One region of the Mesorhizobium sp. B2-9-1 genome, then DNA from elsewhere that is predicted to be linked to it. Evidence: riboswitches for the same ligand, from Rfam matches in the RefSeq annotation. Region 1 holds a riboswitch; each other region holds the start of a gene.
What was found. Region 1 has a riboswitch for cobalamin ahead of FJW05_RS10095 (DUF1636 family protein). Riboswitches for the same ligand answer to the same signal wherever they lie in the genome.
Positions count from the first base shown of each region.

Region 2: it holds a riboswitch for cobalamin, as region 1 does, so the genes downstream of both, bluB (5,6-dimethylbenzimidazole synthase) here and FJW05_RS10095 (DUF1636 family protein) in region 1, are expected to answer to the same signal.
Region 3: it holds a riboswitch for cobalamin, as region 1 does, so the genes downstream of both, FJW05_RS11955 (CbtB domain-containing protein) here and FJW05_RS10095 (DUF1636 family protein) in region 1, are expected to answer to the same signal.

Region 1 covers NZ_VFTP01000004.1:34,225-37,522, reverse strand. Annotated here, with positions in the region: gene FJW05_RS10100 (AraC family transcriptional regulator) at 1-548, opposite strand, end outside; cobalamin riboswitch at 782-987, shown strand; gene FJW05_RS10095 (DUF1636 family protein) at 1,079-1,465, shown strand; gene FJW05_RS10090 (ABC transporter ATP-binding protein) at 1,462-2,250, shown strand; gene FJW05_RS10085 (ABC transporter substrate-binding protein) at 2,282-3,229, shown strand.
Region 2 covers NZ_VFTP01000013.1:125,037-128,334, reverse strand. Annotated here, with positions in the region: gene FJW05_RS20805 (TetR/AcrR family transcriptional regulator) at 1-190, shown strand, start outside; gene FJW05_RS20800 (hypothetical protein) at 322-1,305, shown strand; gene bluB (5,6-dimethylbenzimidazole synthase) at 1,306-2,037, opposite strand; cobalamin riboswitch at 2,080-2,258, opposite strand; gene FJW05_RS20790 (histone deacetylase family protein) at 2,374-3,298, shown strand, end outside.
Region 3 covers NZ_VFTP01000004.1:365,681-368,978, reverse strand. Annotated here, with positions in the region: gene FJW05_RS11960 (CbtA family protein) at 35-775, opposite strand; gene FJW05_RS11955 (CbtB domain-containing protein) at 880-1,089, opposite strand; adenosylcobalamin (AdoCbl) riboswitch at 1,090-1,233, opposite strand; gene FJW05_RS11950 (histidine phosphatase family protein) at 1,317-1,889, shown strand; gene FJW05_RS11945 (PilZ domain-containing protein) at 2,041-2,313, shown strand; gene FJW05_RS11940 (isoprenylcysteine carboxylmethyltransferase family protein) at 2,317-2,784, opposite strand; gene FJW05_RS11935 (DUF6428 family protein) at 3,065-3,298, opposite strand, start outside.

The DNA.
Region 1 (3,298 bases):
TCGCCATTCGTGCACACGCCGTAGAAGACGCCGGGCACCTCGCCCGGAATGTTGCCGATATAGGGGGCGAAGCGCTGCCACTGCATCGGAATGCCGGCGCTGGTCTCGCAGCTGTAGCGCTCGCCGAGCCCGGCGACGAGGAAGGGGCGGCTGGTCTCGAAGCGCGGCGGCTCGAGTGCGGTGAGAAGCGAACTGTCCATCAGTATGGGCTCCACAAGATCGAGGTTTTCGGTCGAGCCTTGCGCGCGCACCAACTCCGGCGTGGTGCCGAACTCATCGCGAAAGGCCCGCGTGAACGCCTCATGCGAGCCGTAGCCGGCATCGAGCGCGACCGAGAGAATGTCGCGCGCGCCGCCGGCCAGCTTGCGCGCCGCTTCGCTCAAGCGGCGTGCCCGCATGTACCCCATGACCGACCGTCCTGTGGCCGCGCCGAAGGCGCGCGTCACATGGAAGCGCGACACGCCGCTGCTTGCCGCTATCTCGTCAAGGCTGATGGCGTCGGGCAGGTGGCTTTCGACAAACCACAGCGCTTTCTCAGTCGGGTTCATGGCTCCTCGCATTTGGCTCGGCGACACTAGCCCCCGCGCCGCCGGCCAGTTTGATCGAAATTGCGCTTTGAGCGAAGTCGAACGAGTTGACAAGCCACGGCAATGTATTCTAGCTGGTAATGTTATTACATATCAAAGGGAAATAAACGACTTGCGGCAACGACCCAGCGATCCTGCCATGTCTTTCGCACGAGGGGCGGACGAAGGCCCGTTGCGACTCGCACGGGGACAACCTACGATAGCTGCGTCATGGTCCCCGAGCCGCAAGGCGAGGGGTGAAAAGGGAACACGGTGAGGCTCATCCGAGTCGAGGCCGTGGCTGCCCCCGCAACTGTGAGCGGCGAGCTCCATCCGAAACGCCACTGGCCGGCAAGGCTGGGAAGGCGGATGGCGTAACGACCCGCGAGCCAGGAGACCTGCCATCGACACGAGTTGACCGGACGGGGTGTGCCGGGAGGAGACGCGGACACCGGTCTTGTCGGCCGGTTCGTCCGGCATCCTTCCGCCGCCATTTTTGGAAAGTGACGGAAATGCCGGACGTCTTTAGCCATCGCATCATCGTCTGTTCGCTGTGCCGCGATACCGTGACCGGGCGTAGGTCCGGCGGGGATTTGTGCGCCGACCTTCGCTCAAGGCTTGCCGAGACTTTGGCGTCGTCATTTGCTGTCGAAACCGTCGACTGCATGGCCGGCTGCTCGCGCCCGCTGACCGTGGCCTTCAACGCGCAAGGCAAGGCCAGCTATCTCTTCGGTTCCATCGACAGCGGCACCGACGCCGGCGCGCTGGTCGAATTTGCCAGGCTCTATGCCTCGCTGCCCGACGGCTGGTGCAATTCCGGCCAGCGCCCGGCAAGGCTCGCCGGCAAGATACTGGCGCGCATCCCCACCGCGGGCAAGGCCAGGGAGCTGGTCCGGTGAGCGCGCTCCTGCTCGAAGCCCGCGATTTGCGCGCCACGGCAAATGGCCGGACGTTGGTCGAGGATGTCAGCCTGTCGCTGGCGGCGGGCGAGCGGCTGGCCATCATCGGCCCCAATGGCGCCGGCAAGACAACTCTGCTGCGCATGTTATGCGGGGCGTTGTCGCCGAGCCGCGGCGAGGTTCGCCTTGCCGGACGCCGGCTGGATAGGATCACCGCCGCCGAACGGGCGCTCAGCATCGCCGTCGTCGGTCAGACGGACCAGCCGGATCCGCGCCTTGCGCTCATCGACTATGTCGAGCTTGGCCGTGTCCCGCACGCCGGTCTGAGGCGCCGGCACGACGATCGCGACATCGTCGTCGAGGCGCTGCGCCGGACTGGGCTGTTGCCGTTGCTCGCGCGCACCGTCGGCTCGCTCTCCGGCGGCGAGCGCCAGCGCGCGCAGCTCGCCCGCGCCATCGCGCAGGAGCCGAAAATCCTGTTTCTCGACGAGCCGACCAACCATCTTGACCCGCGCGCTCGCGGCGAGCTGCTCGAGCTGGTGGCCGAGTTCAACATGGCCGTGGTCGCCGTGCTGCACGATCTTGCGCTGGTGGCGCCCTTCGCCACCAGCGTCGCGGTGATGAGCAACGCCCGGCTGCACGCCCTGGCTCCGCCGCGCGAGGCGCTGGCGCAGCCGCTTGTCCGCGAGGTGTTCGGCATCGACGTGCTGCGCCTGCGGCACCCGACCGAGGATCGCGAGCTCACCGTCTTCGAGCTTCCCATGCGCGCTTCCTCGCCGTCCTGAACCTGCACACCCCAACAAGGAGCATCATCTCGTGAAACGCCTCGCCTTGTCGCTGGCCCTGTCGCTCGTCGCCTCGGCCGCCTTCGCTTTCCCGGTCACCGTCGACAGCTGCGGCAAACCGCTCACCTTCGATGCGCCGCCGAAACGCGCCGTCATCCAGGATCTCAACATGGCCGAGATGGCTTTCGCGCTGAAGCTGCAGCCGTCGATCGTCGGGCTCACCGGCATCACCGGCTGGTACAAGGTCGGCCCTGAGTTCAAGTCCGAGCAGGGCGCCATCCCGGAGCTGGCGCCAAAATATCCGATGCTCGAAAACCTCGTCGCCGTGCAGCCTGATTTCTTCTTCGCCGGCTGGTATTACGGCATGAAGCCGGGCGGCGAGGTGACGCCCGACACGCTTGCCCCGCATGGCATCAAGACGCTGGTGCTGACCGAGAGCTGCGTCCATCTCGACAAGAACCGGCCCGCCGCCTCGATGGATCTGCTTTATGGCGACGTCGAGAAGTTGGGCAAGATCTTCGGCAAGCAAGCGGAGGCCGAAAAGCTGGTCGACGGCTGGAAGGCCGAGCTCGCCGGCATCATGGCGAAGGTGGGTGGCCGCAAGGGCACGCGCGTCTTCCTCTACGATTCCGGCGAGGACAAGCCCTTCACCGCCGGCAAGTTCGCCATCCCCAACGCCATGATCGCCGCCGCCGGCGGCGAAAACATCATGGCCGACATGGAGACGAGCTGGGGCAACACCGACTGGGAGACGGTCGCCTCGCGCAATCCCCAGTTCCTCATCCTGCTCGATTACCAGGATGGCGGCGGCTACAGGAAACTGCTCGATTTCCTTAAAGACCATCCTGCGATGAAAGAGACGGACGCGGTCAGGAACGAGCGCTTCGTAGCGCTGCGCTACGCCGAGCTGACGCCCGGACCCGCCAACATCGAGGCGATCGGCAAGATCGCCAGGGCCATGCATCCGGAAGCGTTTTAGGTCTGAGGCACGAATGAGCCGGGAGTGTTGCCGTTGATGGATAGCCTGCCTTGGAGAATGGCGAAAACG
Region 2 (3,298 bases), on a different contig from region 1:
TCTGACCAGGCTGCAGGAAGAGGGCGAGGTCGTTCCGGAGCTTGATCCCGAGACGACCTCACGGCTGATCAATGGCGCCAGCAGCCAGGCCGCGCAGCGCATCGCCAATTCGACGGATCCCGAGGCAACCTCGAAAAAAGCGATCGCGGCCTTCAAGCAGTTGCTCGAAGGCTTGCGAAAGAAGCCTTGACGGCACGCTCGGGTAACCGAGCCACCGGCTTGTGCACCGGTTTCGGGCCGGCGCAACCCTGCCGCGATTGACAATCGCCGGGGCGAGCGCATGCTCTCCGGCCATTCTCTTAAGGGTGGGAGACTCGGGGCATGTGGGACTTCAGCATCGCCAGATCCGTGTCGATCATGATGCGGACATGGCCGTTCATCGTCTTTCGCATGATCGTCTATTTCGGCATCACGGTCGCCTACATCATGGCGACCGGTACGGGCGCCAGCGTCGGCTATGGCGTCGGTCACATCTCGACCGATCCCGACGGGCCGATGTCTTTTGCGCTGTGGGGCGGCGTGGTCGGCTTCGGCGTCATCTCGATCGCCGTCTACTGGATCCGCGAATACATCCTTTATGTGCTGAAAGCGGGCCATATCGCCGTCATGGTGCATCTGATCGACGGCCAAGATGTCCCCGACGGCCAGGGCCAGATCGCCTACGCGAAGGAAGTGGTCACCCAGCGTTTTGCCGAGGCCAACATCCTTTTCGTCGTCGACCAGCTGGTCAAGGGCGCCATCCGAGCCATCACCGGCCTGATCGGCGGCATCGCCGCCTTCCTGCCCATTCCGGGCCTGAGCGGCATCGTCAGCTTCATCAACACGGTGATCCGCCTGTCGTTGACCTATGTCGACGAGATCATCCTCGGCTATAACATCCGCATCAATTCGAGCTCGCCTTTCGAGACGGCGCGGCAAGGCGTCGTGCTCTACGCGCAGAACGGCAAGCACATGGTCAAGAACGCCGTCTGGCTGGCGGCGATCATGTGGGGCGTGTCCTTCGTCATCTTCCTGTTGATGCTGGCGCCCGCAGCCGCCATTCTGTGGGTCATGCCGGGCCAGCTTGCCGGCTGGGCCTTCGTGCTAGCCATCGTCTTTGCCTGGGCCTTCAAGGCAGCCTTCATCGAGCCCTTCGCCATCGCCTCTCTGATGCAGGTTTATTTTGAAGCCATTGAAGGCCAAGCGCCCAATCCCGAATGGGACCGCCGGCTCGCCGAGACCTCGTCCAAATTCAGGGAATTGCGCGACAAGGCACTGGGCTCTTTTGGCGGCGGCTCGCGCTGGGATACGCCGAGGGCCGCCTGATCATGGCTTTGATGGGCCGCCAAGCTTTGCGATTGCCGATTTAAGCGGCGCCTCGCCGGCGCCGCGAAACGTCTCGCTCATGACCAGTTCGGGCAGCGGCAGGCGCTTGCCCCAGCCATGCGCCTCAAGGTCCGGCTTCGGCGCGAATTCCGAGACGCGGCCGACGCAGAGATAGGCGATCGGCATGACATGCTCGGGGATCGCGAGAAGCCGCTTCAGCGCTTCGGTCTCGATGATGCTCACCCAGCCGACGCCGACACCTTCGGCCCGCGCCGCCAGCCAGAAATTCTGCACCGCGCAGACGGTGCTGTAGAGATCCATCTCCGGATTGTGCCAGCGCCCGAGCGGCGAGTCCTTCGAGCGCTGCCGGTCGCAGGTGATGCACAGGTTGAGCGCGCTTTCGCAGATGCCTTCGAGCTTCAGCTTACGGTAGAGCGCCTGCCGTTCCGCCTCGATCGCCGGCAATTCCTGCTCGCGCGCGGCGAGAAAAAGATCACGTACCTGCCGCCGCCTCGCGGCGTCGCGGATGACGATGAAATTCCACGGCTGCATATAGCCGACAGACGGCGCGTGATGCGCGGCGGTGATGAGCCGCGCCAGCACGCTGTCATCGAGATCGTCGGGCACAAAATGGCTGCGCACGTCGCGCCTGGTGAACATGGCCCGGTAAACCGCGTCGCGCGCCAGTTGGTCAAAGTCGTCGCCGCTCGTGGCGATCGCTGCTGCCGTCATCGCTTTTCCCCTTGCGACAAGCAGTCCCCCGCCTGACCAAGCGGTAAACCATGTCTGCCGGGCCGGTCTTCTGGCTCGGGATCGTCCCGCATCCGGCGCCTTCCCGTCTTCGACAGTGGCGTTTGCCGGCGCGGTCCCCCTTACAGTGTTGGGCACGCCACGGAGTTCAACCGTGTTCCCGATTCTCCCGCGTCGCGGGCACCAGGCAGCGGCGCGACCTTACAGCTAAGCTTGGGCCACGCCAATGGCGTTAGCGACACGGCAAGACGCGATTTTCCCCAGCCATTCGGCTGCCAAACATGGTCATTGCGGTCGTAGGTCCCTAGATTAGGCGCCATGGCCACCCGTCTCTACACGCATCCGATCTTCCTCGAACACCTCACCCCGCCCGGTCACCCCGAGCGGCCCGACCGCCTGCGCGCCATCGAGCGCGTGCTGGACGACGAGGCTTTTGCGGCGCTCGACCGCGTCAAGGCGCCGGAAGGCGACGAGAAAACGATCCTCTATGCGCATCCCGAGGATTTCGTCGAGCGCGTGCGCGCGGCGATCCCTGAGAGCGGGATCGTTTCGATCGACGCCGACACCAGCGCCAGCCCGAAAAGCTGGCAGGCCGTGATCACCGCGATCGGCGGTGCCAATGCGGCGGTGGACGACGTCTTCGAGGGTCGTGCGGCAAACGTTTTCGTCGCCGCCCGTCCGCCTGGACATCATGCCGAAAAGACCACCGCGATGGGCTTTTGCCTGTTCAACACGGCGGCGATCGCCGCCCGCTACGCCCAGAACAAGCATCAGGCCGAACGCGTCGCCATCGTCGACTGGGACGTCCATCACGGCAATGGCACCCAGGACATCTTCTGGGATGATCCGTCGGTTCTCTACTGCTCGACGCACCAGATGCCGCTTTACCCAGGCACCGGCGCGAAGGACGAGACCGGCGCCGGCAACATCGTCAATGCGCCGCTTGCGCCGCAGACCGGCAGCGACCTGTTCCGCGACGCCTTCCTGTCGCGCGTGCTGCCGTCCATCGACGCGTTCGCGCCGGACCTGATCATCATTTCCGCCGGCTTCGATGCGCACCACCGCGATCCGCTGGCCGAGATCAACCTGACCGAGGACGATTTCGATTGGGCGACCGGCCAGTTGATGGAGCGCGCCGGCCGCCACAGCTCCAACAGGCTCGTCAGCCTGCTGGAAGGCGGCTACGATCTGCAGGGACTGGCATTTTCAGTCGCCGCCCATGTCGGGCGGCTGATGAAGGGAT
Region 3 (3,298 bases), 330 kb from region 1:
GGGCGCGAAACAGTGGCGGCCAACGCATCGGATTTCAGGCGTAGCGGCGTGCCGGGCTGCGCTGGTCGCGCACCGCGACCACGCGTTCGGCAACCGCGCCGAAGCCGAGCCCGACGACGGTCCACAGCACCAGCTGGATGCCGAGCGAGGCGACGCGGAATTGCCACAGCACGGTCGCTGAGAAGTTCTCCGGCACCTCGTTGATGTCGGGCAGCGCCGCCTTCACCAAAGCGAAGACGACGAGGAAGGCGAGCCCGGCCACGATCGAGGCGTTCCAGGCGCCGAGCTGCTTCCACAGACGCTGCGCCAGACCCACCGCCGCCACCATCGCCGCGATCGAGACGACGATCATGATGAAGAACAGCTCGGTGCGGTAGCCAATCGTTTCCGCATTGCCGACCGCGGGCGGGTTGGCCGGATATTTGAGGCCGGGCACCACGATCACGGCCAGAAAGCCGAGCAACGCCAGCAGCGCCGAGGTGCCGCGCGGTCCCAGCGAGCCCAGCCGGCCATAGGCGTAGGCGAAGACCAGCGAGAACAGCCCGCCAAGCGCGGCGCCATAGATCAGCACGCCGGTTGCCAGGCCGATGCCGGCTTGCGTGGCGCGGCTGACCATCTCGGGCTCCGGCGCCCCGCCGGCGGCCTGGGCCTGCTGTTCCTCGAAGGCGATCGCCTTGTCGACCTGCGGCTCGCCATAGACGTGGGCGAAGGCGAACGCCAGAATCCCGGCGACCAGCCCGACAAGCATGCCGCGCAGCAAAAGTTTTCCAACCATGTCACTAATCCCTCCAAGCAATTCCAGGAAAAGTGCGTAGCGGTTTTCCGTCCGGAATTGCGTTAGATCAGAATCGAAAGCGGGTTCAGCGATGCTGTACCGCTTTAGTGGCAGGGGAAGCCGAGCAGGTGTCGGCCGTCATGCACGAATTCGTGCACATAGGTGCCGCGGATCAGCGAGGTCGCGCCTTCTTCCGCGCCGACGAAATAGATCGCCAGCATCAAAAGCAGCCCGCCGAGGATGGCCCAGGGCAGAAGCTCGCGGACCGGAATCGCAACCGGGCCGTAGCTGGGGGCGAAGGTGGTGTCGGACATATTGACCTCCCGTGGGATACTGCGTCCCGTTGATCGAACGATGCTGCGGAATAAGGCCTGACTTTCGGCTGGTGCCGATCACAGTGGCGCGACCGTGCCGGACTCGCACCGGCTTCCAATCCCGTATAGCACTAAGACACTTGTCAGCACTTCGTTCGCCTGTCAACGACATGTAATGGCGGCACGGCTACGTGAGGCCTGTTTTTCGCTGGGCCACGGAGTTTTTCATGCTTGCCCGCCTGACGATGATCGCAAGCGGAGCGACGCCCGGCATGCGCAAGGGCCGCTTTCCGAACGATGAGCCGCCGGAGCCGCGCGCCCTCGATCGCGCCGGCGCGCTGGCCGCTTCGCTGCGTCGCGCCGACCGTGTCTGGACAAGTCCGGCGCTGGCCGCGCGGCGGACGGCCGAGGCGCTCGGCCTTGACGCGGCGATCGAGCCGCTGCTTGCCGAGCAGGATTTCGCACGCTGGGCCGACAAAAGTTTCGAGGAGGTGCAGGTCGAGGATCCCGAAGGCATGGCGGCCTGGCTCGCCGACGCAGACGCGGCGCCTCATGGCGGTGAATCGCTCGCCGCCGTCGCCCGGCGGGGTGCTGCGCTGATGGAGCGGCTGGCCGGCGAGAGCGGTCACACCATCGCGGTGACGCATGCCGTGCCGATCCGCGCCACCATGGCGCATGTGCTCGGCGCGCCGCTTTCCTCGGTCTGGAAGATCGACATCGAGCCGCTGTCGCTCACCGAGTTCCGCGGCGACGGCCGCCGCTGGGTGCTGCGCGCGAGCGGCGTCACTGTCGCCGGCTGAACGCTCAGGCGTGAACGCTCCATCCGTGGACCCGGCCGGCATATCAAGCCGGCACACCACCGTTTCAGTGATCGCTAACGGAACGGAAACGCTTCGCTGCTATGGTGCGGCCCCATGGCGAGGAGAGCCTTGCCTGAGGAGCCCGCCGGATATGGCCAGTTTTCCCGAGACCGAGCGACGTCTTCATGCGCGCGAATTCGTGCTCAAGCAAGCCACGATCATCGCCGCCGGCGTCAGGATCGGTTGCTCGGTCAGAAATCAGCACGAGCAGGGCGCGGAATTGCGCGTTGGCGCAGATGTGGAGATCCCGGACCGCTTCCTGCTCGAGGTCCCGGCCGACGATACGGCCTATCGCGCTTTGGTGCGGTGGCGGCGCAACGACCGCGTCGGCGTGGCGCTCTACAGCAACGTGCCGAAGGACTGATGCTCAAAGGTATCGGCGCACGCTCGCCCTGTAGGCGCGGTAGGGTTCGCCGAACTTGCGTTCCAGATAGGCCTCCTCGCGCAGCACCACGCCGTAATGCAGGATGGGGAAGCTCGCGATGGTCGCGATGACGGCCCACCAGCTGTCAAAGAGCAGCCCGATCCCGAGAAGCAGCCCCATCAGGCCGACATAGAGCGGGTTGCGGGTGAAGCCGAACGGGCCGCCGGTGATGATCGCGGTGGTCGGCAGCGTCGGGTTCACATTGGTGCCGCCGCGCAACATGATCGAGCGTCCCCAGGCGATGATCGCAACCGCCAGTACTGCCAGCACTATGCCGAGCACGATGGTCAGCGGGCGGCCGCCGATCGCCAGCGGCCAGACATAGCGCAGCGCCAGCATCGCGATCAGCGCCACGAGAAAGAGCAGCGGCGGGAACACCGCCACGCCCGGATTGTCCGCTTTGTCATCCATAGCCATCTTCATCGACCAGGCGCCATTGCCGCCACTATGCACGGACGCTCGTCGTCCAGCAATTCGTGACTTGATCCTGCCTAGGCGATGTGCAACCCGGCATATCGGGAACACAACCGTAGCGCGCGCGTTCACTATCGCCGATCAACAGGATTTCGCGGATGAGCAAGACAGCTGTTTGGGTGGCGCTGATCGCCATCGTTCTCGTGGGCCTCTATTTATTGCAGGCCAATGGCATGATCCGGTTTTGATCAGGCGCGGCGCGTCACCATTCGCGGGCTCAACAGCAGCGGCTCGCTCCGCAGCCACTTGCCGCCTTCTGTTCTTCCAGCCAGCGGTCGCGCGGCTTGCAGCTTGCCGGCCGTGGCGACAGCTCGACCTCGACGGTCCCGCCAACAAGGCTCGGCTGGGCTGCCCGGTGCAGTTCGATGGGGCGCAGGCCGTCGCTGACCTCGAAGGTCAGCTTCGCCGCCTGATCGAGCGCCACATGATCCGCCACCTTGCGGATGATCGC